Regions from separate parts of the Enterobacter chengduensis genome, predicted to be linked through region 1. Evidence: predicted binding sites of a transcription regulator. Region 1 holds the regulator's gene; each other region holds the start of a gene.
The links. Region 1 encodes PurR, which represses purine synthesis genes. Its sites were predicted from a motif close to CANGCAAACGTTTGCNTG; they were not measured.

Region 1 (7,571 bases):
GGGTTACGGCCCGGAAACGGATGAAGCGGTGATCGAGCTGACCTACAACTGGGGCGTAGACAGCTATGAGCTGGGCACCGCCTACGGCCATATCGCGCTGGAAGTGGACAACGCGGCCGACGCGTGCGAACGCATCCGCAGCAACGGCGGTAACGTCACTCGTGAAGCGGGTCCGGTTAAAGGCGGCACCACCGTGATTGCGTTCGTGGAAGATCCGGACGGTTACAAAATCGAGCTGATTGAAGCCAAAGACGCCGGTCGCGGTCTGGGCAACTGATCCCTCAGGGCGCAGCCTGCGCCCGTAGTTTTACTGCATCGCCCGCCAAAATTTGCCATAATGCGCTCTGCTTTTTTCCCCATGTAAGAGACCCTGATGTCCGATAACGCTCAATTTAGCGGTCTGTGCGACCGTTTTCGTGGTTTTTATCCCGTTGTCATTGATGTAGAAACAGCTGGATTTAACGCTAAAACCGATGCGCTGCTCGAAATTGCCGCCATCACGCTGAAGATGGATGAACAGGGCTGGCTTATCCCGGACACCACGCTGCATTTCCACGTTGAACCCTTCGAAGGGGCAAACCTGCAGCCGGAAGCGCTGGCGTTTAACGGTATCGATCCGCATAACCCGCTGCGCGGTGCGGTCAGTGAATATGATGCGCTGCACGCCATTTTTAAAATGGTGCGTAAAGGTATGAAAGAGACGAACTGCAGCCGCGCCATCATGGTGGCCCATAACGCCACCTTCGATCACACCTTTACCATGGCCGCAGCCGAGCGCGCCTCGCTCAAACGCAACCCCTTCCACCCTTTTGTGACCTTCGACACCGCGGCGCTGAGCGGTCTGGCGCTGGGACAAACGGTGTTGTCAAAGGCCTGTATTACGGCAGGCATTGAATTTGACGGTACGCAGGCGCACTCCGCGCTGTATGACACGGAGCGTACCGCAGAGCTGTTCTGTGAGATCGTCAACCGCTGGAAGCGTCTGGGCGGCTGGCCGCTGGCAACGGGTGCTGACGCTACCGATGACGTGTAGGTCGGGTAAGCGCAGCGCCACCCGACAAAAAAAAAGCGACCACATAGCGGGTCGCTTTTTTATTTGCGCAGAAAATTACTCTGCGTCCGGCTCTTCGGTTTTGTACTTCGCCGCCGTCTCTTTGATCAGCTGCTGCAGTTCGCCGCGCTGATACATTTCAATCAGGATATCGCAGCCGCCAACCAGTTCACCGTCAACCCACAGCTGTGGGAACGTCGGCCAGTTAGCGTACTTAGGCAGCTCAGCGCGGATGTCCGGGTTCTGCAGGATATCAACGTAAGCAAAACGCTCACCACAGGCTGACAGCGCCTGAACCGCTTGCGCGGAGAAGCCGCAGCTTGGCAGCTTCGGAGAACCTTTCATATACAGCAGAATCGGGTTTTCAGCGATCTGGCGCTGGATTTTTTCAATAGTGGTGCTCATGTCTTGCTTCCTTTAACTTCTGTAACGGCATTCGTCTGACATTGTAGCGGTTCAGACTGGCATCGGAAAATAACATTTTTGTCACGTTTATATATTTTACCCTGAGTCACGCAAAGTTGCATTGCAAATGGTGTTTACTCCGGCCGCAGTGCGGGTTTTGCTTAGGGAGTGGGCAAATGTGCGACAGAATGATGATTTTTTTTGCACTTGCTAACGAAACACGATTGTAGTTTGAAAAATGCTATTAACTTTCTGGCTTTTTATAGATTAGAATCGACGGGCTTTGTAAATCATACGCGGGTGTTATTGATGACCTGCATTTATCAGGGGACTGCCCAGTGGCGCGGATAAATAAAATCTCGATCACGCTCTGTGCTTTACTGTTTACTTCACTCACCTTCACGCCAGTGGCAAACGCCTCTCAGCAGGCGCGGCATTCTGCCGTACAAAAAAACCATCTGGCGAAAGCTACAGAACGTAAGAAAAAAACCACCGCTAAGAACGACAAGAAAAAAACACCGGCTCAAACCAAACAGACCGCTTCCAGCAAGACGAAAACCAAGCCTTCCCGCACTGCCCACTCCGCCAAAAGTAAAGCTTCGCAAACCGCCGCTAACCTCGTGACTGAAAAATGCACCGCGCGTAAGGGCCACAAGGCGAAATGTACGAAGGTCACCAAAATAGCGGAAGTGCATAAGGTGCGCGTGCAGAAAGCGCAAAAAACAGCAATGAACAAGCTGATGGGGCAGATTGGCAAACCTTATCACTGGGGTGGCAGCTCGCCGCGTACCGGCTTTGACTGCAGCGGCCTCGTCTATTACGCCTATAAGGATCTGGTTAAGTTCCGCATTCCGCGTACCGCCAACGAAATGTACCACCTGCGCGATGCCTCACCGGTTGACCGCGGCGAGCTGGAAAACGGCGACCTGGTCTTCTTCCGCACCCAGGGCCGCGGCACGGCTGACCACGTCGGCGTCTACGTCGGCAACGGGAAATTCATCCAGTCTCCACGTAGCGGCCAGGATATTCAGATCACCTCTCTCAGCGAAGACTACTGGGTACGCCACTACGTCGGCGCGCGCCGCGTGATGACGCCGAAAACCATTCGCTAACCCCTGCCCTGCCACATCCGTGGCAGGGTAAGTTCCTCTTTTGCATACCCTTTCAATTTGCTATCCTGTCCACGTTGTCTGTGTGGTTATTGGCAACGCAAAATACAATAAGGAGAGAAGCAATGTCGTTCGAATTACCTGCACTACCGTATGCAAAAGACGCCCTGGCCCCGCACATTTCTGCGGAAACCCTGGAATATCACTACGGCAAGCATCACCAGACGTACGTCACCAACCTGAACAACCTGATCAAGGGCACCGATTTTGAAGGCAAAACGCTGGAAGAGATCGTCCGCAGCTCAGAGGGTGGCGTATTTAACAACGCGGCTCAGGTGTGGAACCACACCTTCTACTGGCACTGCCTGGCGCCAAATGCCGGCGGCGAACCTGCCGGTGAGCTTTCTACCGCCATCAACGCCGCCTTTGGCAGCTTCGCGGACTTCAAAGCGAAGTTCACCGATGCCGCCATCAAGAACTTCGGCTCTGGCTGGACGTGGCTGGTTAAAGAGGCGGATGGCAAACTGGCTATCGTGTCCACCTCAAACGCGGGCACCCCGCTGACCACCAGCGCGAAGCCGCTGATGACCGTGGACGTATGGGAACACGCTTACTACATTGATTACCGCAACGCGCGCCCTAACTACCTGGAGCACTTCTGGGCACTGGTTAACTGGGAGTTTGTGGCGAAGAACTTCGCCGCGTAAGAGACACGCAGAAGGGTTCGCCCTTCTGCGTTTTTGGCTTAATCCGCAGCGCAGGCTGCTTCGGGCTGTTTACGACCCGACGTCATCACCAGCAGCAGGCCGAGCGCGGCAACGATCGCCCCCATCACCGGCACAAAGCTGTATCCCAGCCCTCCTGAAATCACGGCCCCACCGGCCGCCGCCCCGAGCGCATTGCCCAGGTTAAAGGCACCGATGTTGACCGACGACGAGAGCCCCGGCGCTTCATGCGCAACGCGCATTACGCGCATCTGCAGCGGCGGCACCACGGCAAAGGTGGCTGCGCCCCAGACAACCATCGCGATCGCGGCGCCGACTTCATTCCGCGCCAGCCAGGGAATTGCGATCATGATGACAATCAGCAGGGTTAAGAAACCCTTCAGCGTCCCGCTCACGGAACGGTCGGCAAATTTCCCACCGAGGTAGTTGCCGATCGAGAAGCCCACGCCAATCAGCACGAGCATCGCGGTAACAAAAAGAGGCGTTGCGCGGGTGATGTCATGCAATACCGGTGAAATATAGGTGTAGAGGGTAAACATCGCCCCTGCTCCCAGCACGGTGGTGAGCAGCGCGGAGAGCACCTGCGGGCGCATCAGCACCGACAGCTCTCTGCGCACGTCAGGACGTTCTCCCGCGCTGCCTTTCGGCAGGGAGAAGAACAGCGCCACCATCGCGACCACGCCCAGTCCGGCCGTCGCCAGGAAGGACATCCGCCAGCCAATGACCTCGCCCAGCCAGGTTGCCGCAGGCACCCCGCCGATGTTCGCGATGGTCAAGCCCATAAACATGGTTGCTACGGCACTCGCCTGCTTATGTTTAGGCACCACGCTGGCAGCAACGACCGACCCCAGCCCAAAGAACGCGCCGTGGTTAAGGCTGGTCAGAATGCGTGACAGCATCAGCGTGGTGTAGTCCGGCGAAATGGCCGAAAGCACGTTACCCAGGGTGAAGATGGCCATCAGGAATATCAGCGCATTGCGGCGCGCGCGGTGCGAAAGGAGAAGCGTCATCAGCGGCGCTCCTACCATCACGCCGATAGCGTAGGCGCTGATCAACATCCCGGCAGCAGGGATCGAAACGTCTACGCCCCGGGCGATAACGGGCAGTAGCCCCATCGGGGAGAATTCAGTGGTGCCAATCCCAAAAGCGCCAATCGCCAGGGCCAGCAGGGGAAAATTGATTTTCATGCGTCAACTCCGGATGCCGTGTCATGTGGTAACACAGAACAAAGAAGCAGAAAGCATGACATCAATCACAAAAAATGAGAAGTTAACAAAATGGCAAAAAATTTTTGCCTGAGAAGTAACAATCCGGGAAACTGGGAGGAGAAGGCTCTCCCCCCGCGTAAATCAGTGCAGCGCAGCCGTCAGACCCGCCGCGACAATCAGAGCCAGCACAACAACGGTGGTGAACAGCGAAAACTTCAGATCGGAACTCATCAATTTTTCTCCTTTTAATCCCCCCACGAAAAGTGAGCTTGCTCATTTTTGCACAGATTACGTCAAAAATCTTCCTGGATTTATACTGATAACCACTTTACCTCTTCCCCTTTTCATCAAGATAGGACAAAATTCCACGCTAAATTTATTAGCGTACCGGCCATTGACCCCCTCCTGACGTCCCGTGTCGTTTTCCCGGCGTGCCGCAATTCAACATTGCGAGATAAGGGTGAGAGAAGGCAAACGTTTACCTTCAAGTTTTTCAGGAGTTTAGGATATGGTCTGGAGTGACATTTAATGGCAACAATTAAAGACGTAGCAAAACGCGCAAACGTTTCCACTACAACCGTATCACATGTAATTAACAAAACCCGCTTTGTGGCGGAAGAGACGCGCAACGCCGTCTGGGCAGCGATCAAAGAGCTGCACTATTCGCCAAGTGCGGTTGCGCGCAGCCTCAAGGTTAATCACACCAAGTCCATTGGTTTGCTGGCGACCAGCAGTGAAGCGGCCTATTTTGCCGAGATCATTGAAGCGGTAGAAAAAAACTGCTTCCAGAAAGGCTATACCCTGATTCTGGGCAACGCGTGGAACAGCATTGAAAAACAGCGCGCCTACCTGTCGATGATGGCGCAAAAGCGCGTGGATGGCCTGCTGGTGATGTGTTCCGAGTACCCGGAATCCGTGCTGTCGATGCTCGAAGAGTATCGCCATATCCCGATGGTAGTGATGGACTGGGGTGAAGCGCGCGCGGACTTCACCGACTCCGTGATCGACAACGCCTTTGAAGGCGGCTATATGGCGGGCCGTTATCTGATCGAACGCGGCCACCGCGAGATTGGCGTGATCCCGGGTCCGCTGGAGCGCAACACCGGCGCGGGCCGTCTGGCCGGCTTTATGAAAGCGATGGAAGAAGCGCTGATTACCGTGCCGGAAAACTGGATCGTGCAGGGCGACTTTGAGCCGGAGTCAGGCTACCGCGCGATGCAGCAGATTGTCTCCCAGCAGCACCGTCCGACCGCCGTTTTCTGCGGGGGCGACATCATGGCCATGGGCGCGCTCTGTGCGGCCGACGAGCTGGGTCTGCGCGTGCCGCAGGATATTTCCGTGATCGGGTATGATAACGTGCGTAACGCGCGCTTCTTTACCCCGGCGCTGACCACCATTCACCAGCCGAAAGATTCGCTGGGTGAAACGGCCTTCAACATGCTGCTCGACAGGATCGTCAACAAACGTGAAGAGTCGCAGTCCATTGAGGTCCACCCGCGCCTGATTGAACGCCGTTCCGTTGCGGATGGTCCGTTCCGCGACTACCGTCGCTAATCCCTTTACGGGGCCAGCTATGCTGGCTCCCGTAACCATTCCCGGTTTAGCGTTTCGCTGTCGCCCAGATAATCCAGCAGCCAGGCCATCGCTGGCGAGACATCATTTTGCTGCCAGGTCAGGCAACATGCCGCATCCGGGAACGGATTCTCAAGCGTCAGCGCCACCCACTCTCCGGTATCGATGCGCGGACGCGCAAAATGAACGGGCACCATCGCGACGCACAGCCCGGCGCTGAGGCACGTCGCCGACGATTCCCAGTCAGGCGCCACCACCCGCCGCTGGTTGTCCAGCAGCCAGGTGATACGCTTGGGCAATGAACGGGAGGTATCCTCCAGCACCAGCGACGGCCAGTTGCGCAACGTATCGTCGCTCAGTGGCCCTTCCATCGCCGCCAGCGGGTGATCGCGTGCCACCACGCATTTCCAGCTCAGCATCCCCATATCGCGGAAGGCGTAACGTCCCCCGACCGGGATCGCCTGCGTGGCGCCAATCGCCATCTCCACCCTGCCGTCCGCCAGCGCGTCCCATACGCCGTTGAACACCTCCTGGGAGACCCGCAGCTCGACGTCAGAAAAATGGCGATAGAAATCGACGATCATTTGCCGGGTGCGCTCGGGCTTCACGATGTTATCCACCGCGATGGAGAGATGTCCCCGCCAGCCGTTGGCGATCTGCTGGCACTGCTCGCGGGTGATCTGCATTTTTTTGATAACAGAACGCCCTTCCTTCAAAAACCACGCGCCTGCGGGCGTCAATTCCACGTCGCGATGCCGCCGTTCAAACAGCGGAACCGCCAGCCACTCCTCCAGCTGACGCACCGTGTAGCTGATTGCCGAAGGGACGCGGTGCAGCTCCTGCGCCGCACCGCTAAAGCTGCCGTTGCGCGCGACAGCATCGACCACTTCAAGAGAATAATCTGACCACATTTTCTGCCTGCAAAAAATTTGAATGCACCCGCCAAATATTAGCGTTTCACAAGCCGCTTTGCACTCCCTACACTCTGCGCCAACGTACACCTGCCTCCTCAGGAGAATAGAAGAATGCAACCCAGGAAAGGATTTTTAGTCTGGCTCGGCGGCTTAAGCGTGCTGGGCTTTTTGGCCACCGACATGTACCTGCCGGCGTTTGCCGCGATGCAGGAAGATCTGCAAACCCCTGCTGCGGCCATCAGCGCCAGCCTGAGCTTATTCCTCGCCGGTTTTGCTTTCGCCCAGCTGCTGTGGGGACCGCTCTCGGATCGCTTTGGCCGTAAACCGGTCCTGCTGCTGGGTCTGGCCATTTTTGCCGTCGGCTGCCTGGGGATGCTGTGGGTGCGTGACGCTACCTGGCTGCTGGTGCTGCGCTTCATTCAGGCCGTGGGCGTCTGTGCCGCGGCGGTGACCTGGCAGGCGCTGGTCACCGACTACTATCCGGCTAACCGTACAAACCGTATTTTCGCGACGATTATGCCGCTGGTGGGACTTTCCCCTGCCCTCGCTCCCCTGCTGGGCAGCTGGATCCTCGCGCATTTCGACTG
Region 2 (7,571 bases), 2.3 Mb from region 1:
ACACCCCACGGCTACCCAGGGTAATAATCACGGTACCGATGCCCTTATCGTGCAGTGCACGCGCGGCTCGTGCGGCATCGTCATCATTTTCAACGCGAATGCCCGTCAGCTTTTCCGCTTCGGTTTCGTTTGGCGTAATGATGTCCACCAGCGCCAGCAGCTCGTCTGATAATACACGCGCAGGGGCCGGGTTAAGTACGACAGTGGTATGATTTTCATGCGCAATTTTGGCGGCGGCCAGCACGCTTTCAACGGGTGACTCCAGCTGCATCAGCAGGGCTTCGGCTTCGCCGATGATTGCACGCTGCGCTTCAACGCGATCCGTCGTCAGCGCGGCGTTAGCGCCAGCATGAATACCGATGACATTCTCACCTTCAGCGTTAACGAAAATCAGCGCCACGCCGGTAGATTCCCCTGCCACAACGCTGACCGGTGCGATATCAATGTTGTCGCTCGCCAGCTGTTTACGTACGCGCTCGCCGGTATCGTCATCACCCGTGCAGGCGATAAACGCAATATTCGCCCCGCTGCGACCGGCAGCGACGGCCTGGTTTGCGCCTTTACCGCCAAATGCAACCTGATACTGATTACCGGTGACGGTTTCGCCCGGGGTAGGGAAGGTTTCAAGGTTAAGAATGTGATCGGCATTGATACTGCCAAGGACGACGAGATTGCCTGCGGTTTTCATGGTTGGGTTGTCCATCTGAGAGCGCCACCGGTGTTACCCGGTGGCGTATGCCACACTTTTCTTTATTGGTGTCCCTCAGGCAGCCAGCGACTGCCTGATTCGCCGTTTACTGCTTGATAACCAGCTTCAGGTCAACAGGGTATTTGGCCTGAACTTTTTCGCCCTTCAGCACTTTGTCGGCAGTTTCAACGCCAGTGGCGCCAATCTGCTCAGGCAGCTGAGCGATGGTCGCAGCCAGTTTGCCATCGTTTACCGCTTTTTCACCATCCGGCGTGCCGTCAAATCCGACAACCATCACATCAGATTTACCTGCGGTCTGCAGCGCACGCAGCGCGCCCAGCGCCATTTCGTCGTTCTGGGCGAAGACCGCCTGCACGTCTGGGTGTGCGGTCAGCAGGTTCTGCATGACGTTCAGGCCTTTAGTACGATCAAAATCTGCTGGCTGGCTGGCCAGCACGTTGAATTTGTGTGCAGCCACGGCCTGCTGGAAGCCTTCACCACGCTCGCGCGCGGCGGACGTACCGGCAATCCCCTGCAGTTCGATAACTTTCGCGCCTTCACCGGCTTTCTTCGCGATGTAATCACCGGCGATTTTGCCGCCCAGCACGTTATCAGAGGCAATGTGGCTGACCACGTCACCTTTAGACGCCTGACGGTCCAGGGTGATGACCGGGATCTTCGCCTGGTTTGCCATCTTCACAGCGTTACCTACGGCGTCAGAGTCGGTTGGGTTGATCAGCAGAATCTTGGTGCCGCGAACGGTTAGGTCCTGAACGTTAGCCAGCTCTTTCGCCGGGTTGTTCTGGGAATCCAGCACCACCAGGTTGTAGCCCAGTTTGTCCGCTTCTTTCTGCGCACCGTCCTTCAGGGAGACGAAGAACGGGTTGTTCAGGGTAGAGACAACCAGCGCGATGGTATCTTTCGCCATGGCGTTAGCACTTACGGTTGCGCTCAGCGCGACAGCGGAAACCAGGGTAGCCAGTTTTTTCATGTTCATATCTAAGATGTCCTGTAGTGTCGTCAGTTACTGTTTTTTGTTGTCTACCAGTACCGCCAGCAAAATCACCACTGCCTTAACGATCATCTGGTAATAGGAGGAAACACCTAACAAATTCAAACCATTATTCAGGAAACCGAGAATCAGTGCGCCGATCAATGTCCCAACAATGCGACCTTTACCGCCCGCGAGACTCGTACCGCCCAGAACCACTGCCGCGATAGCATCCAGCTCATACCCCGTACCCGCCGTCGGCTGCGCGGAAGAAAGACGCGCCACTTCGATGATACCGGCCAGTGACGCCAGCAGGCCGCACAGGGAGTAAACGATAATTTTGACTTTATTAACGCTGATACCGGACAGGCGCGTTGCCGCTTCGTTACCGCCCAGCGCATAGATATAGCGGCCCAGACGGGTGTGGTGAAGCATGTACCACGCCGCCAGGAAGACGATAGCCATGATCCAGACCGGCGTCGGAACGCCCAGCGGGCGACCGATACCGAACCAGCCAAACAGATCCGCGTTATCGGTAAAGCCGGTGTTGACCGGGCTACCGTTGGTGTAAACCATGGTCACACCGCGCAGCAGCAGCATCATCACCAGCGTGGCGATAAACGCCTGAACGCGGCCTTTTGCCACAATCACGCCGGTGACGGCGCCAATCGCCGCACCTGCAGCCAAGGCAGCGGCAACCGCCACCAGCGCGTTGACTTCAATGCCGACAATCGAAGCGGCGATCGCGCCGGTGAGCGCCAGCAGGGAACCGACGGACAGATCGATACCCGAGGTCAAAATCACCAGCGTCATGCCGACCGCCATAATGGCGTTCACCGACGTTTGCTGCAGAATGTTGAACAGGTTATTCACGGTGAAAAAGTTCGGGCTCATGGTCGACACAATCGCGATCAGCACCAGCAGGGCAATCAGCGATTTTTGCTCCATCAGCCACGCCTTTGTGAAATAGCGGCGACCAGAAACAGCCTGGGTAGTCATCTTCTTACTCCTGATTCACGCGATTAAGCTTGCCCACAGCGGCAGCCATCAGAACTTCCTGGGTGGCCTGCTCGCGAGTGAATTCACCGCCGAGATGCCCTTCATGCATGACGATAATGCGATCGCTCATGCCTAATACTTCTGGCATCTCGGAAGAGACCAGAATGATGCTCAGACCGTCGGCCTTGAACTGGTTAATCAGCTGATAGATCTCTTTCTTCGCCCCCACGTCCACGCCGCGGGTGGGCTCGTCGAGGATCAGCACTTTCGGGCGAGTCATCAGCCCGCGGGCAATCGCCACTTTCTGCTGATTGCCGCCGGACAGCAGGCCAATAGCCTGCTCCATCGACGGGGTTTTGACGTTAAAGAGGCGGATAAAATCGCTGACCGCTTGCTGCTCGTCTTTGTGCTTCAGGCTGCCGCCGCTATGGCTGAAATAGCGCAGCGCGGTCAGGGACATGTTCTCTTTCACCGACATGCCGAGCACCAGGCCGTCGCGCTTGCGGTCTTCAGAAATGTAGACGATGCCGTTCGCCAGACCATCCTGCGGGGAGCGGGTTACCACTTCATGACCGTCGAGGGTGACATAGCCGCTGGTGCGCGGCAGCGCGCCGTACAGCACTTTCATCAGCTCGGTACGTCCCGCGCCCATCAGGCCCGCCACGCCGAGGATCTCGCCCTGACGCAGGGTAAAGGTCACGTCGTTCACGCCCGGGCCGCAGAGGTTATCCACCTTCAGGCGGATCTCGCCAGGCAGCTTATCCAGATGCGGGTACTGATCTTCGAGCTTACGTCCCACCATCATTTCGATGAGCGTATCTTCGGTCAGCGTGGCCACTTCGCGCTCGGCAATAAACTGCCCGTCGCGGAATACGGTGACGTCGTCGCAGATTTCGAAGATCTCTTTCATGCGGTGAGAGATATAGACAATTCCGCGCCCCTGCGACTTCAGCTCGCGGATCACGCGGAACAGGGATTCGGTTTCGGTATCGGTTAGGGCGTCGGTCGGTTCATCCATGATGATGACTTTGGACTCAAAGCTCAGCACCTTCGCGATTTCCACCATCTGCTGGTCGCCAATGGAGAGATCGCCGACCAGGCGGTCGCTCTTAAAGCGCAGGTTCAGCTTCGCCAGCAGCTTGTCGGCCTCGGCATACATGGTTTTCCAGTCGATTTTGCCGAAGCGGTTCACGAATTCACGGCCGAGGAAGATGTTCTCCGCAATGGTAAGCTGCGGGATCAGGTTCAGCTCCTGGTGAATAATCCCGATTCCGGCTTCCTGAGAGGATTTCGGGCCAGTAAAGGTGGTCTCTTTACCCAGCCAGACAAGGGAACCCGCATCCCGTTGGTAGATACCGGTCAGCACCTTCATCATGGTGGATTTGCCGGCACCGTTTTCGCCCACCAGCGCCATCACGCGCCCGGGGTAGACGTTCAGCGCCGCGCCGGAGAGGGCTTTTACGCCCGGGAACGACTTATCGATCCCTTTGAGTTGCAGTAATGCGTCCATGATGGCCTCAGAAGGTGACGCCAGCACAGAGAATGATATTCGCATACGGGGAACACTCCCCGCTGCGAATCACCGCCTGACTGTCTGCGGTTTGTTGTTTGAATTGTTCGTGCGTCGTGTAACGAATTTCGATGGTGTTTCCCTGGTGTTGTTGCAGTTGCTCAAGGTGGCTGAGCAACGTTTCGTGGAGTTGCGGATTATGTTGTTTGATTTCCGCCGCGAGAATGGCCTTCTCAACCTGCATCTCCGCGGTAACGACTTCCAGTACCTGCATAAACGAGGGAACGCCCTGCGTTAACGCCATATCAATACGGGTTGTGCTGCGCGGAACCGGTAAGCCTGCATCGCAAACCACCAGCGAATCGGTATGCCCAAGACGGGAAATAACCGATGAGATTTCTGAGTTGAGTACAGTGCCTTTCTTCATTTTCTTGCTCCACTAGCGAAACGTTTCGCTAAAAGTAGTGTAGCGCCAGAAATGTTCAGAAAACCATCACGACGTAACAGATTTGTGATCGACGTCGAAACGTTTCGCTAAGTGAAATGGAGGGGAGGTAAATGCAAAACGGTAACCGTCAGGTTACCGTTTTTATGTTTGCGCCCTCTCCCTGTGGGAGAGGGTCAGTGTGAGGGCATCAGGCCGCTCAAAGACTTAGATCTCGACCTGCGTTCCCAGCTCAATCACGCGGTTAGGCGGGATCTCAAACTGGTCAGGCGCGCGCAGGGCGTTACGCTGCAGGATGAGGTACAGCTTGCCGCGCAGGCGCAGATACCACGGTCGCTTGCCGATGATCAGCGACTCGTGCGACATAAAGAACGATGTCTCCATCATGCGGCAGCTCAGCCCTTCCAGGCCGCAGCGGTGGAACACCTCTTCCACGTTCGGTGTTTCACGCCAGCCGTAGCTTGCCACCACGCGCCAGAAGGTCGGAGAAAGCTGCTCAATCTGAACGCGACGCACGTTGTGAACGTAAGGTGCATCTTCGGTGCGCAGCGTCAGCAGGATCACGCGCTCGTGCAGGACCTTGTTATGCTTGAGGTTATGCATCAGCGCAAACGGGATCACGTTCAGCGCGCGAGACATGTACACCGCGGTGCCCGGCACGCGGACCGGCGGGGATTTTTCCAGAGAAGCGATCATCGCCTCCAGAGAGTTCCCGTGCTCGTGCATGCGGCGCAGCAGGCGGAAACGCTCGCTTTTCCAGGTGGTCATAACGATGAACATCACCAGACCGAGCGTCAACGGCAGCCAGCCGCCGGAAACAATCTTGTCGAGGTTCGCAGAGAACAGCGGCACGTCGATGCACAGGAAGCCCACCAGAATCATCGCCACAAGGAACTTATTCCAGTGCCAGTTTCGGTACGCCACCGTGGTGGAAAGAATCGATGTCAGCACCATCGTACCGGTTACCGCAATACCGTACGCCGCCGCCAGGTTGCTGGAGTGCTCGAAGCTGACGATGACAATCACCACCGCAAAATAGAGCAGCCAGTTAACGAACGGGATGTAGATCTGGCCCGACTCCATCTCAGAGGTATGGATGATGCGCATCGGTGAGAGATAACCCAGACGCACGGCCTGACGCGTCAGAGAAAACACCCCGGAAATCACCGCCTGAGAGGCAATAACGGTCGCCAGCGTCGCCAGGATCAGCATCGGCACCAGCGCCCAGTCGGGTGCCAGCAGGAAAAACGGGTTCTTAATCGCTTCCGGGTTCTTGAGCAGCAGCGCGCCCTGGCCGAAGTAGTTCAGCACCAGCGACGGCAGCACCACGATAAACCATGCCACGCGGATAGGCAGTTTCCCGAAGTGGCCCATGTCTGCATACAGCGCTTCCACACCGGTGATGGAGAGCACGACGGCACCCAGCGCCACGAAGGAGACCACTTTATATTCGAGGAAGAAATGCACGGCCCAGTAAGGGTTTAGCGCATGCAGCACTTCCGGGTTGGCGATAATGCTGCGCAAGCCAAGCGCCGCCAGGATCAGGAACCAGGCCAGCATAATCGGCGCAAACAGTTTGCCCACCAGCCCCGTACCGTGCTTCTGGATCGCAAACAGCAGCGTCAGCACGATTATTGCCAGCGGGACGACCCACGTATCAAGCTGCGGTGCGATAATCTCCAGTCCCTCAATCGCCGAGAGGACCGAAATCGCGGGCGTTATCACCACCTCTCCGTAGAAGAAACTGCCGCCAATCAGGCCGATAATCACCAGTACTGAGGTCATTCTGGCCGAGGTATTGCGTCCGGCAAGGGACATCAGGGTCAGGATCCCACCTTCACCTGCGTTATCAGCACGCATAACGAAGGAAAGGTATTTAACGGAAACCACCAGGATCAGCAGCCAGAAAATGAGGGACAGGAAGCCAAACACGGCATCGCGTTCAACACCAAAACCAAACTGGCCGGACAGACATTCACGAAGCGTATAAAGCGGGCTGGTGCCGATATCACCGTAGACAACCCCGATCGCCGCAAGCGTTATTGCGGGTAATGATTGCTTATTATCAGTGCTCATAGACTAGTCTTTTCGTTTAAATAACAAATGTGTTCCTGTCCCTTGGCCCACAAAAAGCGCACAGTATGCACGATTCATCGCAAAATCGTACCCCTAAATGCAACCGCATTAATGTAGCGCAAAGAGAATTGCGCCGCACTTCAGTCTATTACCAGCCCTGACTGAAACGTCTATACTCGCTTCAACTGGCCGCCACGACGGCGAAAGGATGCAAAACTATTATGGCTCACTCACATTTATTAGCAGAAAGAATTTCCCGCCTCAGCAGCGCGCTGGAGAAAGGCCTGTTCGAGCGTAGCCACGCCATTCGCCTCTGTTTACTGGCGGCGTTGAGCGGTGAAAGCGTGTTTCTGCTTGGGCCGCCGGGCATCGCCAAAAGCCTGATTGCCCGCAGGCTTAAGTTCGCTTTTCAGAATGCCCGCGCGTTTGAATATCTGATGACCCGCTTCTCCACTCCCGAAGAGGTTTTCGGCCCTCTTTCCATTCAGGCGCTGAAAGATGAAGGGCGCTACGAGCGTTTGACGGCGGGGTATCTGCCTGAGGCTGAAATTGTCTTTCTTGATGAGATCTGGAAAGCCGGCCCGGCGATTCTTAATACCCTGCTTACGGCAATTAACGAACGCCGGTTTCGCAACGGGGCCAGCGAAGAAAAAATCCCGATGCGCCTGCTGGTGGCCGCGTCAAACGAACTGCCCGAAGCCGACAGCAGCCTGGAAGCGCTGTATGACCGTATGCTGATCCGCCTGTGGCTCGATAAAGTCCAGGACAAGTCCAACTTCCGCTCTATGCTGGTCAGCCAGCAGGATGAGAACGAAAACCCGGTTGCGGCTTCTCTGCAGGTGACGGACGAGGAGTATCACCA
Region 3 (7,571 bases), 1.6 Mb from region 1:
CGCCCGCTTTCGCTGGTCACCGCCGTAATACCGTTGGGGGAGCCGTTCGGGTTAGCCGGGTAGGTTTCCGTGACCTTGCCGAAGTTATCGACAAAGCGCAGCGCCACCAGGCCTTTGCTCTCCAGCTGAGCCAGATGCGCAGAGTCACGCACTTCTACCTGGCCTTCACCGTGGGACACGGCGATTGGCATCCGTGAGCCAACCATTCCCTGCAGCAGCAGAGACGGGCTTTGGGTCACTTCCACCAGGCTGAAGCGCGCTTCGAAGCGGTCGGACTGGTTGCGCACGAAGCGCGGCCAGGCTTCGCTGCCCGGGATCAGCTCGCGCAGGTTAGACATCATCTGGCAGCCGTTACACACGCCCAGCGCCAGCGTCTGCGGACGGTGGAAGAAGGTTTCGAACTCGTCGCGCACGCGGCTGTTGAAGAGGATGGACTTCGCCCAGCCTTCGCCCGCGCCCAGCACGTCGCCGTAGGAGAAGCCGCCGCACGCCACCAGCGCCTGGAAATCTTCCAGGCCGGTCCGCCCGGCCAGCAGGTCGCTCATGTGGACGTCGATGGCGTCGAAGCCCGCGCGGTGGAAGGCAGCCGCCATCTCAACGTGGGAGTTAACGCCCTGCTCGCGCAGCACGGCCACCTTCGGACGCGCGCCGGTCGCAATGTACGGCGCGGCGATGTCGTCGTTGATGTCGAAGGAGAGCGTCACGTTCAGGCCCGGATCGTTGTCGTTAGCCTTGGCGTTGTGTTCCCGATCGGCACATTCCGGGTTATCACGCAGGCGCTGCATCTGCCAGGTGGTTTCCGCCCACCACATGCGAAGGGTGGTGCGGCTTTCGCTGAACACCGCATGGCCGTCTGCTTCAATGACGAAGCGGTCGCCCTGAACGGCTTTACCCAGATAGTGCACGCAGTCTGCCAGGCCGTGCTGCGCCAGCACGGCTTCAACCGCGTCGCGATCCGCGGCACGCACCTGAATCACGGCACCCAGTTCTTCGTTAAACAGCGCCGCCAGACGGTCTTCGCCAAGCGTTGCAATGTTCGCTTCCACGCCGCAGTGGCCGGTGAAGGCCATCTCTGCCAGCGTCACCAGCAGGCCGCCGTCGGAACGGTCGTGGTAGGCCAGCAGCTTACGCTGCGCCACCAGCGCCTGGATGGCGTCGTAGAAGCCTTTCAGCTGCGCCACGTCGCGCACGTCGGCTGGCTTGTCGCCGAGCTGACGGTAAACCTGCGCCAGCGCGGTTGCGCCCAGCGCGTTGTGGCCTTTACCCAGGTCAATCAGCAGCAGGGCGTTGTCTTCGGTCGCAAGCTGTGGCGTAACGGTGTGACGCACGTCCTCCACGCGGGCAAACGCGGTGATCACCAGCGACAGCGGAGAGGTCATCTCGCGCTGCTCGCTGCCTTCCTGCCAGCGGGTTTTCATCGACATGGAGTCTTTACCCACCGGGATGGTCAGCCCAAGCGCAGGACAGAGCTCCTCGCCCACCGCCTTAACGGCTTCATACAGGCCAGCATCTTCGCCTGGGTGACCGGCAGCGGCCATCCAGTTTGCGGAGAGCTTGATACGCTTGATATCGCCAATCTGCGTCGCGGCGATGTTGGTCAGCGCTTCACCCACCGCCAGACGGGCAGAGGCAGCGAAGTCCAGCAGCGCCACCGGGGTACGTTCGCCGAGAGCCATCGCTTCGCCGTAGTAGCTGTCGAGGCTCGCGGTGGTCACGGCGCAGTTCGCCACCGGGATCTGCCACGGACCGACCATCTGATCGCGCGAGACCATGCCGGTCACGGTGCGGTCGCCGATGGTCACCAGGAAGGTTTTCTCTGCCACAGCCGGCAGGTGCAGCACGCGGTTGACCGCTTCCGCCACGGTGATGCCCTGGCGATCCAGCGCTTTGCCCGCCGCTTTACGGGTGGTGACGTCGCGGGTCATCTTCGGCGTTTTACCGAGCAGAACGTCGAGCGGCAGATCGATCGGCTGGTTATCAAAGTGGGTGTCGCTTAAGGAGAGATGCTGCTCTTCGGTCGCTTCACCGATGACGGCATACGGCGCGCGCTCGCGGCGGCACAGCTCGTCAAACAGCGGCAGCTGATCCGCCGCCACCGCCAGCACGTAGCGCTCCTGGGATTCGTTACACCAGATTTCCAGCGGGCTCATGCCCGGCTCATCGCTCAGGATATCGCGCAGGTTGAAGCGCCCCCCGCGACCGCCGTCGCTCACCAGCTCCGGCATGGCGTTGGACAAACCGCCCGCGCCCACGTCGTGGATAAAGAGGATCGGGTTGGCGTCGCCCAGCTGCCAGCAGCGGTCGATTACCTCCTGACAGCGACGCTCCATCTCCGGGTTGTCGCGCTGCACGGAGGCGAAATCGAGATCCGCGTCAGACTGGCCGGAGGCCATTGAAGAAGCCGCCCCGCCGCCCAGGCCGATGTTCATCGCCGGGCCGCCGAGGACGATCAGCTTCGCGCCGACGACAATCCCGCCTTTCTGCACGTGATCGGCGCGGATGTTGCCGATCCCGCCCGCCAGCATGATCGGTTTGTGGTAGCCGCGCAGCTCTTCGCCGTTGTGGCTGTCCACTTTTTCTTCATAGGTACGGAAGTAACCGTTCAGCGCCGGACGGCCAAATTCGTTGTTAAACGCCGCGCCGCCCAGCGGGCCTTCGGTCATGATGTCGAGCGCGGTCACAATGCGCTCCGGCTTGCCGAAATCTTCTTCCCACGGCTGTTCAAAGCCCGGGATACGCAGGTTGGAGACGGAGAAACCGACCAGACCCGCTTTGGGTTTAGCACCGCGACCGGTCGCCCCTTCGTCGCGGATTTCACCGCCGGAGCCGGTCGCCGCACCCGGCCACGGGGAGATCGCCGTCGGGTGGTTGTGGGTTTCAACCTTCATCAGGATATGCGCGGGCTCCTGGTGGAAGTCATAGCGCCCTGCTTCGCGATCGGCGAAGAAGCGGCCCACCTCGGAGCCTTCCATCACCGCGGCGTTGTCTTTATAGGCAGACAGCACGTGGTCAGGGGTTTGCTCCATGGTGTTTTTAATCATTTTGAACAGCGACTTTGGCTGCTGTTCGCCGTCAATAATCCAGTCGGCGTTGAAAATCTTGTGGCGGCAGTGCTCGGAGTTCGCCTGCGCGAACATATAGAGTTCGATGTCGTTCGGGTTACGGTTGAGCTTAACAAACGCATCCTGCAGGTAGTCGATTTCGTCTTCTGCCAGCGCCAGGCCGAGACGCAGGTTGGCGTCAATCAGCGCCTGACGGCCCTGACCCAGCAGGTCTACGCTCTGTACCGGCGCAGGCTGATGGTGAGAGAACAGTTTCTGCGCGTCATCGAGAGAGGCAAATACGCTCTCCATCATGCGATCGTGCAGTTCAGCCGCAACCGCCTGCCACTGCGCGTCGCTCAGGGTAGAGGCTTCCACGTAGTACGCCACGCCGCGCTCCAGACGGTTAATCTGGCTCAGACCGCAGTTGTGGGCGATGTCGGTGGCTTTGGAAGACCAGGGGGAGATGGTGCCCGGACGCGGCGTCGCAAGGATCAGTTTGCCGGTTGGCGTATGGCTGCTCAGGCTTGGGCCATACTTGAGCAGGCGTTCCAGCTGGACGCGCTCCTCTGCATTCAGGGGGGCATTCAGGTCAGCAAAATGGACATACTCAGCGTAAATATTGCTTACCGGAAGGTCGGCCGCCTGAAAACGTGCCAGCAGTTTGGTAATACGGAAGGCAGACAGTGCAGGCGAACCACGCAGAATTTCCATCATAAGTCTCTCGTCTTCGAAGCGCCGGGGCGCTTTCAGTGTGCGCAAGGGGGGAAAACGGGCGTCATTATAGAGAATCCTGAGCGCTGACGAAACCGTTTGCGTCGAAATAAAATTGCCGCAGAGATTTAACAATAGATGTGACCTGCTTCTCTAATAGGTTGCCAAGTGGCGCAAGTTTACGCAAAATGCCGCTCATTCAATGGCAAACCTGATTATTAACATGGCTACAGCAGACTAAGGCAACCGGCGTCGCAGAGAATTAACTAATTGAAAAAATTAAAGATTAATTATCTGCTCATCGGCATTGTAACGTTGCTGCTGGCAGTGGCCCTCTGGCCTTCTATTCCCTGGTTCGGCAAAGCCGAAAACCGTATCGCCGCCATTCAGGAGCGGGGGGAATTGCGCGTCAGTACCCTCAACTCTCCGCTGATTTACAGCGACATCAACGGCAAAATCATTGGCCTGGATTATGAACTGGCGCAGCAGTTTGCCGATTATCTTGGTGTGAAGCTTAAAATTACCGTTCGCCAGAATATCAACCAGCTGTTTGATGACCTCGATAACGACGATGCCGATATGCTCGCCGCCGGGCTGGTGTATAACAGCGAGCGCAGCAAGAACTACCAGCCGGGCCCGACCTACTACTCCGTTTCGCAGCAGCTGGTTTACCGCGTCGGGAGCCAGCGCCCGCGCTCGCTGGCCACGATTAACGATACCCAGTTGACGATTGCGCCCGGTCACGTGGTGATTGAGGATCTGCGGGAGCTCAAGGAGAAGAAATTTCCCGACCTGAGCTGGACGGTGGATCCGAAACTCGGCACGACCGAGCTGCTGGAGCAGGTAAAAGACCAGAAAGTGCCCTACACCATTGCCGATTCGGTCGCGATCAGCCTGTTCCAGCGCGTGCATCCTGAAATCGCCGTGGCGCTGGACGTCACCGACGAGCAGCCCGTCACCTGGTTTAGCCATCTTGATAACGATCAGACCTTTTCTGCCGCGATGCTCGACTTCTTCAACACCATCAATGAAGACGGAACGCTGGCCCGCCTCGAGGAGAAGTACCTCGGCCATGGTGACGACTTTGACTACGTTGATACCCGCAGCTTCCTGCGCGCGGTAGACAGCGTCCTGCCGGACCTCCAGCCGCTGTTCGAAAAATACGCCCAGGAGATTGACTGGAAGCTGCTGGCGGCCATTTCGTATCAGGAATCCCACTGGGATACCCAGGCCACGTCTCCGACCGGCGTACGCGGGTTGATGATGTTAACCAAAAACACCGCGCTGAGCCTGGGCGTGAATGACCGCACCGATGCGGAACAGAGCATCAGCGGCGGCGCGCGCTATCTGCAGGATATGATGGGAAAAGTCCCGGAAACGGTGCCGGAAGAGGAGCGGATCTGGTTCGCGCTGGCGGCTTACAATATGGGCTACGCGCACATGCTTGACGCGCGAGCGCTGACGGCCAAAACAAAAGGCAATCCGGACAGCTGGTCAGACGTAAAACAGCGGCTGCCGCTGCTCAGCCAGAAGCCATGGTACAACAAGCTGACATACGGCTACGCGCGCGGGCATGAAGCCTACGCCTACGTGGAAAATATCCGTAAATATCAGATTAGCCTGGTCGGGTATCTGCTGGAGAAAGAGAAAGAGGCGACGGAGGCCAAACAGCTGGCCCAAAGCTACCCTGTCGTGGCGCCGGACGAGCTTAATCGCCCGACAGCTTCAATTCTGCCTTTTGCTGCTTTTTCTGCTGACGGCGCATTCGAAAGAAATCGCTTAATAGTCCCGAACACTCTGGTGCAAGCACCCCGCCGATAGTTTTCACCTGGTGGTTCATTCCCGGGTGACCCAGCACGTCCATCAGGGAACCGGCCGCACCGGTTTTTTCATCCCGCGCACCGAAGACCAGGGTACCGATCCGGCTGTGCACCATCGCGCCGGAGCACATCACGCACGGCTCCAGCGTCACGTACAGCGTCGTGTCAAGCAGGCGATAGTTTTTCAGCACCAGCCCTCCCTGACGAAGCGCCATGATTTCGGCGTGCGCGGTAGGATCGTGGCGACCAATGGGACGGTTCCACCCTTCACCAATCACCTGGTTATTGTGGACCAGCACGGCGCCCACGGGCACTTCGCCCTCGTCCCAGGCGCGCTGAGCGAGCGTTAGCGCATGGCGCATCCAGTATTCATGGTCGAGTTCAGGGTTGGACAACGGTTGATACTCCAGTCGAAAAGCGGGGCGCATTATACACGCCGATTATGCATAAGACTATTCGAGTTGCTGGAGTTCACCTGATGGCGTAACGCGCCAGCGATGCTGGCAAAAATAGAGCAGCGGGTTGTCCTGCTTGCTGTCGCTGTAGCCGCTGTACAGGCGCAGCGGCGTACCGATGCGTTTCTCCAGCTGGACCACTTTTTCATGCCCCAGGCAGCGCAGGGTCAGTACCCAGCCGCCGTAGCCGCGAGCAATTTGCGTGGCGATAAGATTTACGCGCGGAAGCCAGGGCGTATCAAAATAGACCTGCTCCACCAGCGTCTGCGGGGAGCCGGTAATCAGCCAGATGTCGGCATCGTTCGCGTCGAGGTAGCCGGTCAGGCGCGCCTGCACCACCGGAAAGGCGGCGACGTGCCCGCGAAACCAGTGCGCAAAATCCTTTTCCAGCTGTTTGAGCCGCGCGTCGCTGTGTCCAAACGTACATCCCCACAGCAGCAGGCTCATCGGCCATCGCGCCGCGCGGCCTTTCGCCAGCAGCGCGATGCCGATAACCGGTAAGAGCGGCAGCACGAGCAGCGCATTCAGGGGCTGACGCCGCAGCAGGTAGCGCATAAACGTGCCAAACATATCCTGCTGATGCAGCGTGCCATCCAGGTCGAAAAAGACAATGCGACGCGCGTGGTTTGTCAAACCTTACTCCTCTGGGTCGTTGAATCCTAATAGCCAGGTAAACAGGAACCCGGCGATCACCGCTACTAAATAGCCTAACAGATAGAGCATCACTTTTCCGGTCACGATGGTTAATGCCAGCGGTAAACCGGAAAGTCCAAAGGTGATCACGGTGGCGACCTTCCAGTAGCTGATCAGCGCGCCGCCTACCGCGCCGCCCAGGCAGGCCGCGAGAAACGGTTTACCCAGCGGCAGCGTGACGCCAAAAATCAGCGGCTCGCCAATCCCGAGCAGGCCGACCGGGAGCGCGCCTTTAATCACTTTTTTCAGACGCGCGTTGCGGGTTTTCATCAGTATGGCAATCGCCGCGCCGACCTGCCCCACGCCCGCCATCGACAGAATAGGCAAAAGCGCGTTATAGCCATGCGCCTGCACCAGCTCAACGTGGATTGGCACCAGCCCCTGATGGAGGCCGGTCAGCACCAGCGGCAGGAAGGTACCCGACAGCACCGCGCCCACTAATAACCCACCACGGTCGATCGCCAGAGAGGCGCCGTGGGCGATGGCTTCCGAGATCCACCCGCCTAACGGCTGAAGGGCGACAATGGCTACGCTGCCGGTGATTAAGGTGGTTAACAGCGGGTTAAGGATCAGCTCGATCGAGCCAGGCAGAACCGCGCGCAGCCTTTTCTCGATCCAGCACATCAGGATAACCACCAGCAGCACGGCGATCACCCCGCCGCGGCCGGGCTGAAGCGCCTCGCCAAACAGCGTGATCTGCGCCAGCTGCGGGCTGGACAAGATGCCCGCCATCACGCCGCCCATCGCCAGCGATCCGCCAAACACCTTCGCGGTATTCACCCCCACCAGAATGTTCATGATGGCGAACACCGCGCTGCCGAAGATCCCGAGAATCCCCAGCAGGTTCG
Region 4 (7,571 bases), 1.6 Mb from region 1:
CATAATCCCCCAGCGCGCCACGCCGCAAATCGCGGAAAGCAGCAGCAGATCGCGCGCGCCAAAGCGTCGGAACAGCTTTTTGCTCAGGGCGAAAATAATGACTTCGGCCACCACGCCCAGCGACCACAGATAACCGACGGCAGAAGCAGAATATCCCGCCCCCTGCCAGTAGATAGCGCTGAAGCCATAGTACGCCGCGTGCGCCCCCTGGAGCAGGCAAACACACGCCAGAAAACGCCAGCTCTGTGCGACCAGGCTCCGCCAGGCGGGCCAGCCTGCGCTCTCCTGATGGCGACTTTCCCCTTGCGGCATCACAGACGGACGCAGCAGCATGCCCAGCAGCATCGAAGCAATACCGATACTCAGCAGGGCGAGAATGGCGCGATAATCGCAAAGGCTCACCAGTTTACCCACCAGCGCGGAACCGATGACAAAGGCGATTGAGCCCCACAGGCGCACGCGACCGTAGTCCATGGTGATCTGCTTTTGCCAGGTGTTCGCCAGAGCATCCGTCAGCGGCACCAGCGGTGAGAAGAACAGGTTGAAGCCGACCATCACCACCATCAGCCAGGCAAACTGGTGGCTGACCCAGAAGCAGGCCACAAAGACCAGCGTCAGCAGCGCGAGAATGCGCACGGCCTTGATCAGCAGAGAGGGATCGCTGACGCGCGGGGCAATCAGCAGGCTGCCGAGGAAACGCGCCACCAGCCCTGCGCCCAGCAGCACGCCGATGGTTTCCGGAGTCAGGCCGATACCCTTAAGCCAGACGCTCCAGAAGGGCAGAAAAATACCGTAGCTAAAGAAATAGGTGAAATAGCTGAGCGCCAGCCAGCGCGTGGAATGCAAGACCATGAATCCCTCCCGAAATCGAGGCCATAGTCTGGCGAGAATAGAAAAATTAAGCAAGTAGATAGCCTGCTATAAATTAACGAAAAATTAACATCTTATGCAGTCGCCTGGCTTATGGCAGGGAATGAAAATATGTATTACGTTTAAATTACTCCACTTGCAGAGGTTTTTCTGCCATGAACTCACTACGTTATTTCGATTTCGGCCAGTCACGTCACCTGCTGCTGCTCATTGGCCGCATCGCGCTTGTCGTGCTGTTTATTATCTTTGGCTATCCAAAACTAACGGGGTTTAGCGGCACCGTACAATATATGACCTCGCTGGGAACGCCGATGCCCATGCTGGCGGCCATTATTGCGGTGGTGATGGAGGTACCCGCCGCCATCCTGATCGTACTGGGTTTCTTCACCCGCCCCATCGCGGTACTGTTTGTGTTCTACACGCTGGGCACGGCGGTGATTGGCCATCACTACTGGGACATGACCGGTGACGCGGTCGTACCGAATATGATTAACTTCTACAAGAATATCAGCATTGCCGGCGCGTTTATTTTGCTGGCGATAGTTGGCCCCGGGGCAATTTCCCTCGACCGGCGTTAAGCCATAAAAAAAGGCCGCAAGCGCGGCCTTTTTTATTTCTGCAAAGCAGAGGAATTATGCGTATACCGGGAAGCGTGCGCAGATATCCAGAACTTTACCTTTGACGCGCTCGATAACCGCTTCGTCATTAATGTTGTCCAGAACGTCACACATCCAGCCAGCCAGCTCTTTCACTTCCGCTTCTTTGAAGCCGCGGCGAGTCACGGCCGGAGAACCGATACGGATACCGGAGGTCACGAACGGGCTCTTCGGATCGTTTGGCACGCTGTTTTTGTTTACGGTGATGTTGGCGCGGCCCAGGGCAGCGTCAGCTTCTTTACCGGTCAGGTTTTTATCAACCAGATCCAGCAGGAACAGGTGGTTTTCAGTCCCGCCGGATACCACTTTGTAGCCACGGTTCAGGAACACTTCCACCATCGCTTTGGCGTTCTTAGCAACTTGCTGCTGGTAAACCTTGAACTCTGGCTCCATCGCTTCTTTCAGCGCCACCGCTTTTGCCGCGATAACGTGCATCAGCGGGCCGCCCTGCGCGCTCGGGAACACCGCAGAGTTCAGTTTTTTGTACAGCTCTTCGTCACCGCCTTTCGCCAGGATCAGGCCACCGCGTGGACCCGCCAGGGTTTTATGGGTGGTGGTGGTCACAACGTGCGCGTGCGGAACCGGGTTCGGGTAAACGCCAGCGGCAATCAGGCCCGCCACGTGCGCCATGTCAACGAACAGGTAAGCGCCGATGCTGTCTGCGATTTCACGCATTTTTGCCCAGTCAACGATACCGGAGTAAGCAGAGAAGCCACCGATGATCATCTTCGGTTTGTGCTCTTTGGCCTGCTTCGCCATGTCTTCGTAGTCAATTTTACCGGACTCATCAATACCGTAAGGGATGATGTTGTACAGTTTGCCGGAGAAGTTAACCGGGGAGCCGTGAGTCAGGTGGCCGCCCTGCGCCAGGTTCATACCCAGCACGGTGTCGCCCGGCTGCAGCAGCGCGGTGTAGACCGCAAAGTTAGCCTGAGAGCCAGAGTGCGGCTGCACGTTCGCGTAGTCAGCGCCAAAGAGTTCTTTCGCACGGTCGATAGCCAGCTGCTCAACGATATCAACGTACTCGCAACCGCCGTAGTAGCGCTTGCCCGGATAACCTTCAGCGTATTTGTTGGTCAGCTGAGAACCCTGCGCCTGCATCACGCGCGGGCTGGTGTAGTTTTCGGAGGCGATCAGTTCGATGTGCTCTTCCTGACGTACTTTTTCCTGCTCCATAGCCTGCCACAGTTCGGCATCATAATCGGCAATGTTCATTTCACGCTTTAACATCCGCATCTCCTGACTCAGCTAACAAGTAAATTTTGGCCTGAAAAGGCAGTCCTGTTGGACGACGGGCAACAGTATAACTGAATAGTTCTGTGATAACAGGTCTTGACAAACGATTTTACGCAAACGTTTTCCTTCGCGCCACGCAAGGGTTTGAGGAATAAAGCTCTCGCTTATTTCAACGGATTTCTTTTCAGGTTTGTGATGCACATTTTTCATCTTGCAAAGAACCCTTTACACCGCAGGGATATTTTTTATAAGATGCATTTAAAATACATCATTAAAGTCACATCAGAAGGATGCGCTCATGCTCGACGCTCAAACCATCGCTACCGTTAAGGCCACCATTCCCCTGCTGGTAGAGAGGGGCCCTAAACTCACCGCCCATTTCTACGATCGCATGTTCACGCATAACACGGAGCTCAAAGAGATTTTCAACATGAGCAACCAGCGTAACGGCGATCAGCGTGAAGCGTTGTTTAACGCCATCGCAGCGTATGCCAGCAATATCGAAAACCTGGCCGCCCTGCTGCCCGCGGTGGAAAAAATCGCGCAGAAGCATACCAGCTTCCAGATCCAACCCGAGCAGTACAACATTGTCGGCGGCCACCTGCTGGCAACGCTGGACGAGATGTTCAGCCCGGGCCAGGAGGTGCTGGACGCCTGGGGTAAAGCCTACGGCGTGCTGGCAAACGTATTCATTAATCGTGAAGCACAAATCTACAGCGAAAACGCCAGCAAGAACGGCGGCTGGGAAGGGACGCGCGCCTTCCGCATCGTTGAGAAAACCCCGCGCAGCGCGTTAATTACCAGCTTTGAGTTTGAGCCGGTGGACGGTCAACCGGTGGCCGATTACCAGCCGGGCCAGTATCTCGGAGTCTGGCTGAAGCCAGAAGGCTTCCCGCATCAGGAGATCCGCCAGTATTCCCTCACCCGCAGGCCAAACGGCAAAGGCTACCGCATTGCGGTGAAGCGTGAGGACGGCGGCCAGGTATCCAGCTGGCTGCATAACGAAGCCAGCGTAGGTGACGTGGTCCATCTGGCCGCGCCGGCGGGCGATTTCTTTATGGCCGTTGAAGCAAATACCCCGGTTACGCTGATCTCTGCGGGCGTCGGCCAAACGCCGATGCTGGCAATGCTCGATACGCTGGCAAAATCACGCCACGGCGCGCAGGTTAACTGGTTCCACGCTGCGGAAAACGGCGAGGTGCACGCCTTTGCGGATGAGGTGAACACGCTCGGGGCGTCCCTGCCGCGCTTCACCGCGCACACGTGGTATCGCCTGCCGACGGAGGCGGATCGCGCATCGGCCCGCTTTGACAGTGAAGGTCTGATGAATTTGAGCCAGCATGAAGGGGCGTTTAGCGCGCCGGAGATGCAGTTCTACGTCTGCGGACCGGTGGCGTTTATGCAGTATGCCGCGAAGCAGCTGGTAGCGCTGGGGGTGAATAAAGACAGCATTCATTACGAGTGCTTCGGCCCGCATAAGGTGCTGTAATGCAAAAAGCCCCTCAAACGAGGGGCTTTTTTTCGCCGGGTGGCGGCTGCGCCTTACCCGGCCTACAAAACCGTTGGCATCGTTAAATCGCGGCGTCGTCTTCTTCGCCGGTGCGGATACGGATCACGCGCGCCACGTCAAAGACGAAGATTTTACCGTCGCCGATTTTGCCCGTCTGCGCGGTGCGGATAATGGTATCCACGCAGGTATCGACGATATCGTCGCTGACCACGATTTCAATTTTTACTTTCGGCAGAAAGTCGACCATGTACTCTGCGCCACGGTAAAGCTCGGTGTGGCCCTTCTGACGACCAAAACCTTTCACTTCCGTCACGGTCATCCCGGTGATGCCGACTTCCGCCAGCGCTTCACGCACATCATCCAGTTTGAAAGGTTTAATAATCGCATCAATCTTTTTCATGGTGGGTCCTTAAACGCTTGCCTGTAAGCTGCCTCGTAATCGATTGCTCACAGTACCATACGGCATTACTCTTTAAAATCGTTAGCTTCCAGCTCGTGGCGCGAGAGGAGCTTGTAAAACTCGGTGCGGTTGCGTCCGGCCATTCGCGCCGCGTGGGTCACGTTGCCTTTGGTGATCTGCAGCAGCTTGCGCAGATAGTTGAGCTCGAACTGGTTACGCGCCTCCGCAAACGTCGGCAGGGCCGTGTTTTCCCCTTCCAGCGCCTGCTCCACCAGCGCGTCGCTGATCACCGGTGAGGAGGTGAGCGCCACGCACTGCTCAATCACGTTGACCAGCTGACGCACGTTACCCGGCCAGCCTGCGGCCATCAGCCGCTTCATCGCATCGGTAGAAAAGGCGCGCACGAACGGTTTATGGCGATCGGCCGCCTGGCGTAAAAGATGGTTCGCCAGCAGCGGAATGTCTTCCGCACGCTCCGCCAGCGCCGGGATCTTCAGGTTGACCACGTTCAGACGGTAGTAGAGATCTTCGCGGAACTCGTTGCGGGCCATCACTTTTGGCAGATCGCGGTGGGTCGCCGAAATAATACGCACGTTAATATCAATGTCGCGGTTGCTGCCCAGCGGGCGCACTTTGCGCTCCTGCAGCACGCGCAGCAGTTTGACCTGCAGCGGCGCGGGCATGTCGCCAATTTCGTCCAGGAACAGCGTGCCGCCTTCCGCGGCCTGGAACAGCCCTTCACGGCTGCTCACCGCGCCGGTAAAGGCGCCGCGGGCGTGACCAAACAGTTCAGATTCGAGCAGCTGTTCCGGCAGCGCGCCGCAGTTAATGGCGATAAAGGCATTTTTACTGCGCGGGCTGGCGTTATGGATCGCCTGCGCCAGGATCTCTTTCCCGGTTCCGCTCTGGCCGTTGATCAGCACGCTGACGTCGGACTGCGCTACCATCCGGGCCTGTTCAAGCAGACGCAGCATAATGGGGCTGCGGGTGACGATGGACTCCCGCCACGCTTCATCCCCCGCCGGGGCGGCATGTTCCAGCGCGCTGTCGATTGCCTTATACAGCGCGTCTTTGTCCACCGGCTTGGTCAGGAAGCTGAAGACCCCCTGCTGCGTCGCGGCAACCGCATCCGGGATCGACCCGTGCGCGGTCAGGATAATCACCGGCATACCCGGCTGCTGCTTCTGGATCTCTGCGAACAGCTGCAGGCCGTCCATTTCGTCCATCCGCAGGTCGCTTATCACCAGATCGATTTTCTCGCGGCTGAGGATCTTGAGCCCCTCCAGCCCGCTTTCCGCGGTCACGACGCTGTAACCTTCACTCACCAGGCGCATCCCCAGCAGCTTTAACAGCCCGGGATCGTCATCCACCAGTAAGAGATGGGCTGGTTTACGGCTCGTCATGCTTTACATCCTCTTGTTTCGGCGTATCGCTGTCCGGCGCGGCGGATGAGCTCCCCGGCTGATATTTACGCGACGAGAGCTGCCTTTCGATATCGGTCAGGTTCTCCAGCTTGCGCGTCGTGGTGTCCAGCTGCGTGCGTAGGTGCTGCTGCTGTTGGCGCAGCGTATCAAGCTCGCTGTCGGTTGACTGCTGTAGCCTGCTGTAGCGGGAGCGCTCTTCAGACAGCTGAAGCTGTAATGTCTGCCCATCGCGCCAGAGCTGGTATACCGGGCGTACCTGCACGGGAAGCGTGACCACCAGCGCGTCCAGTCGGGTTACGTTGGCCCGGCGTTCGACGGGGGTGATTTTCGCATCAGCCAGCAAAATGCCGCGCTTGAAGGCGTCCTGCCAAGTGTCGTCATCCAGCATCGCCGCCTTCGAGCGGGCGTCGACCGGCGCCAGACGCTGGGCGCAATCTATGCCACGCAGCCAGAACAGCGGGTTGCTTTCGACGTCATGACCTGACAGGTTCCAGATGTCGTCGCAGCGGGTCGAAAGGAAATCGGCCACCTGGTTGTCGGGCCATTTATCTTCTTGTTTGTCGCTAATGGCGCTTTGTGGCGCATGGGAAACGCATCCTGCCAGAAATAAACAGGGCAGGCTCAGGCGAAGCGCGTTGCGGGAAAACACCGCGCGTACGGCGCGGAAAAAGACGTGTGACATACTCACCAGACATAGATTCATTTTATTGATTTTTCCGGCTCAGGGGCAGTTCGATACGGAAGCAAACATCCGAACGTTCGTCCGTAGCAATGTTTAGCTCACCCTGCATGCGTCGTATGCAGTCCCGGGCGATGCTTAAGCCCAGACCACTGCCTTTCACCGCACCTTTCCGCTGATGACTTCCCTGGAAAAAGGGCTCGAAGATCATGGTTTTTTCGTCATCAGGGATCGGGGTGCCGGTGTTAGCGACGTCGATAAACACCCGGGAACCCTTCGTATAGCTTCGGATATAAATGTTACCGGATTCAGTACCATAGTGCACCGCATTGGAATAAAGATTATCCAGAACGCTCATTAACAGCATGGGTTCAGCGAGACAGCTAGCCGCATTGAGCTCTACACCGGTATGCATCATTTTAGCTCTTGCCGGCAAGCTGTGGGCGGAGATCACCATATCCACCAGCGGTTCAATGTCGACATTTTCCAGTACGACCGCGCCGTCGGCCAGCTTGCGGTTGTAGTCCAGCAGCTGCTCAATCAGCTTCTGGAGATTGCGGCTGCTGTTATCCAGGATCTCGACAATCTCTTTCTGTTCTGGCGTCAGGGGTCCTGCCACTTCATCCGCCAGAAGCTCCGTCCCTTCACGCATGCTGGCGAGCGGCGTTTTAAGCTCATGAGAGATATGGCGCAGGAACTGATGGCGTTGAGATTCGAGCCACGCCAGGCGCTCGGACAGCCAGATAATGCGCTGACCGACGGATCGCAGCTCGCGGGGGCCTTTAAAGGCGACCGT

Region 2: a site for PurR is predicted at 4,765-4,782, ahead of rbsD (D-ribose pyranase). Genes of this name have one in related genera too.
Region 3: a site for PurR is predicted at 3,844-3,861, ahead of purL (phosphoribosylformylglycinamidine synthase). Genes of this name have one in related genera too.
Region 4: a site for PurR is predicted at 2,873-2,890, ahead of glyA (serine hydroxymethyltransferase). Genes of this name have one in related genera too.

Annotation. Positions count from the first base shown of each region.
Region 1 covers NZ_CP043318.1:2,215,675-2,223,245, reverse strand. The annotation lists gene gloA (lactoylglutathione lyase) at 1-277, shown strand, start outside; gene rnt (ribonuclease T) at 374-1,033, shown strand; gene grxD (monothiol glutaredoxin 4) at 1,109-1,456, opposite strand; gene FY206_RS10950 (C40 family peptidase) at 1,795-2,568, shown strand; gene sodB (superoxide dismutase [Fe]) at 2,691-3,272, shown strand; gene FY206_RS10940 (MFS transporter) at 3,311-4,477, opposite strand; gene cydH (cytochrome bd-I oxidase subunit CydH) at 4,640-4,729, opposite strand; gene purR (HTH-type transcriptional repressor PurR) at 5,027-6,052, shown strand; gene punR (DNA-binding transcriptional activator PunR) at 6,070-6,981, opposite strand; gene punC (purine nucleoside transporter PunC) at 7,096-7,571, shown strand, end outside.
Region 2 covers NZ_CP043318.1:5,064,832-5,072,402, forward strand. The annotation lists gene rbsK (ribokinase) at 1-688, opposite strand, end outside; gene rbsB (ribose ABC transporter substrate-binding protein RbsB) at 795-1,685, opposite strand; gene rbsC (ribose ABC transporter permease) at 1,713-2,678, opposite strand; gene rbsA (ribose ABC transporter ATP-binding protein RbsA) at 2,683-4,188, opposite strand; gene rbsD (D-ribose pyranase) at 4,196-4,615, opposite strand; gene kup (low affinity potassium transporter Kup) at 4,841-6,709, opposite strand; gene ravA (ATPase RavA) at 6,931-7,571, shown strand, end outside.
Region 3 covers NZ_CP043318.1:3,812,577-3,820,147, forward strand. The annotation lists gene purL (phosphoribosylformylglycinamidine synthase) at 1-3,758, opposite strand, end outside; gene mltF (membrane-bound lytic murein transglycosylase MltF) at 4,026-5,576, shown strand; gene tadA (tRNA adenosine(34) deaminase TadA) at 5,464-5,970, opposite strand; gene yfhb (phosphatidylglycerophosphatase C) at 6,028-6,663, opposite strand; gene FY206_RS18405 (PTS transporter subunit EIIC) at 6,667-7,571, opposite strand, start outside.
Region 4 covers NZ_CP043318.1:3,803,686-3,811,256, forward strand. The annotation lists gene FY206_RS18340 (3-phenylpropionate MFS transporter) at 1-852, opposite strand, end outside; gene FY206_RS18345 (DoxX family protein) at 1,026-1,448, shown strand; gene glyA (serine hydroxymethyltransferase) at 1,503-2,756, opposite strand; gene hmpA (NO-inducible flavohemoprotein) at 3,061-4,251, shown strand; gene glnB (nitrogen regulatory protein P-II) at 4,334-4,672, opposite strand; gene glrR (two-component system response regulator GlrR) at 4,738-6,075, opposite strand; gene qseG (two-component system QseEF-associated lipoprotein QseG) at 6,062-6,799, opposite strand; gene qseE (two component system sensor histidine kinase QseE/GlrK) at 6,801-7,571, opposite strand, start outside.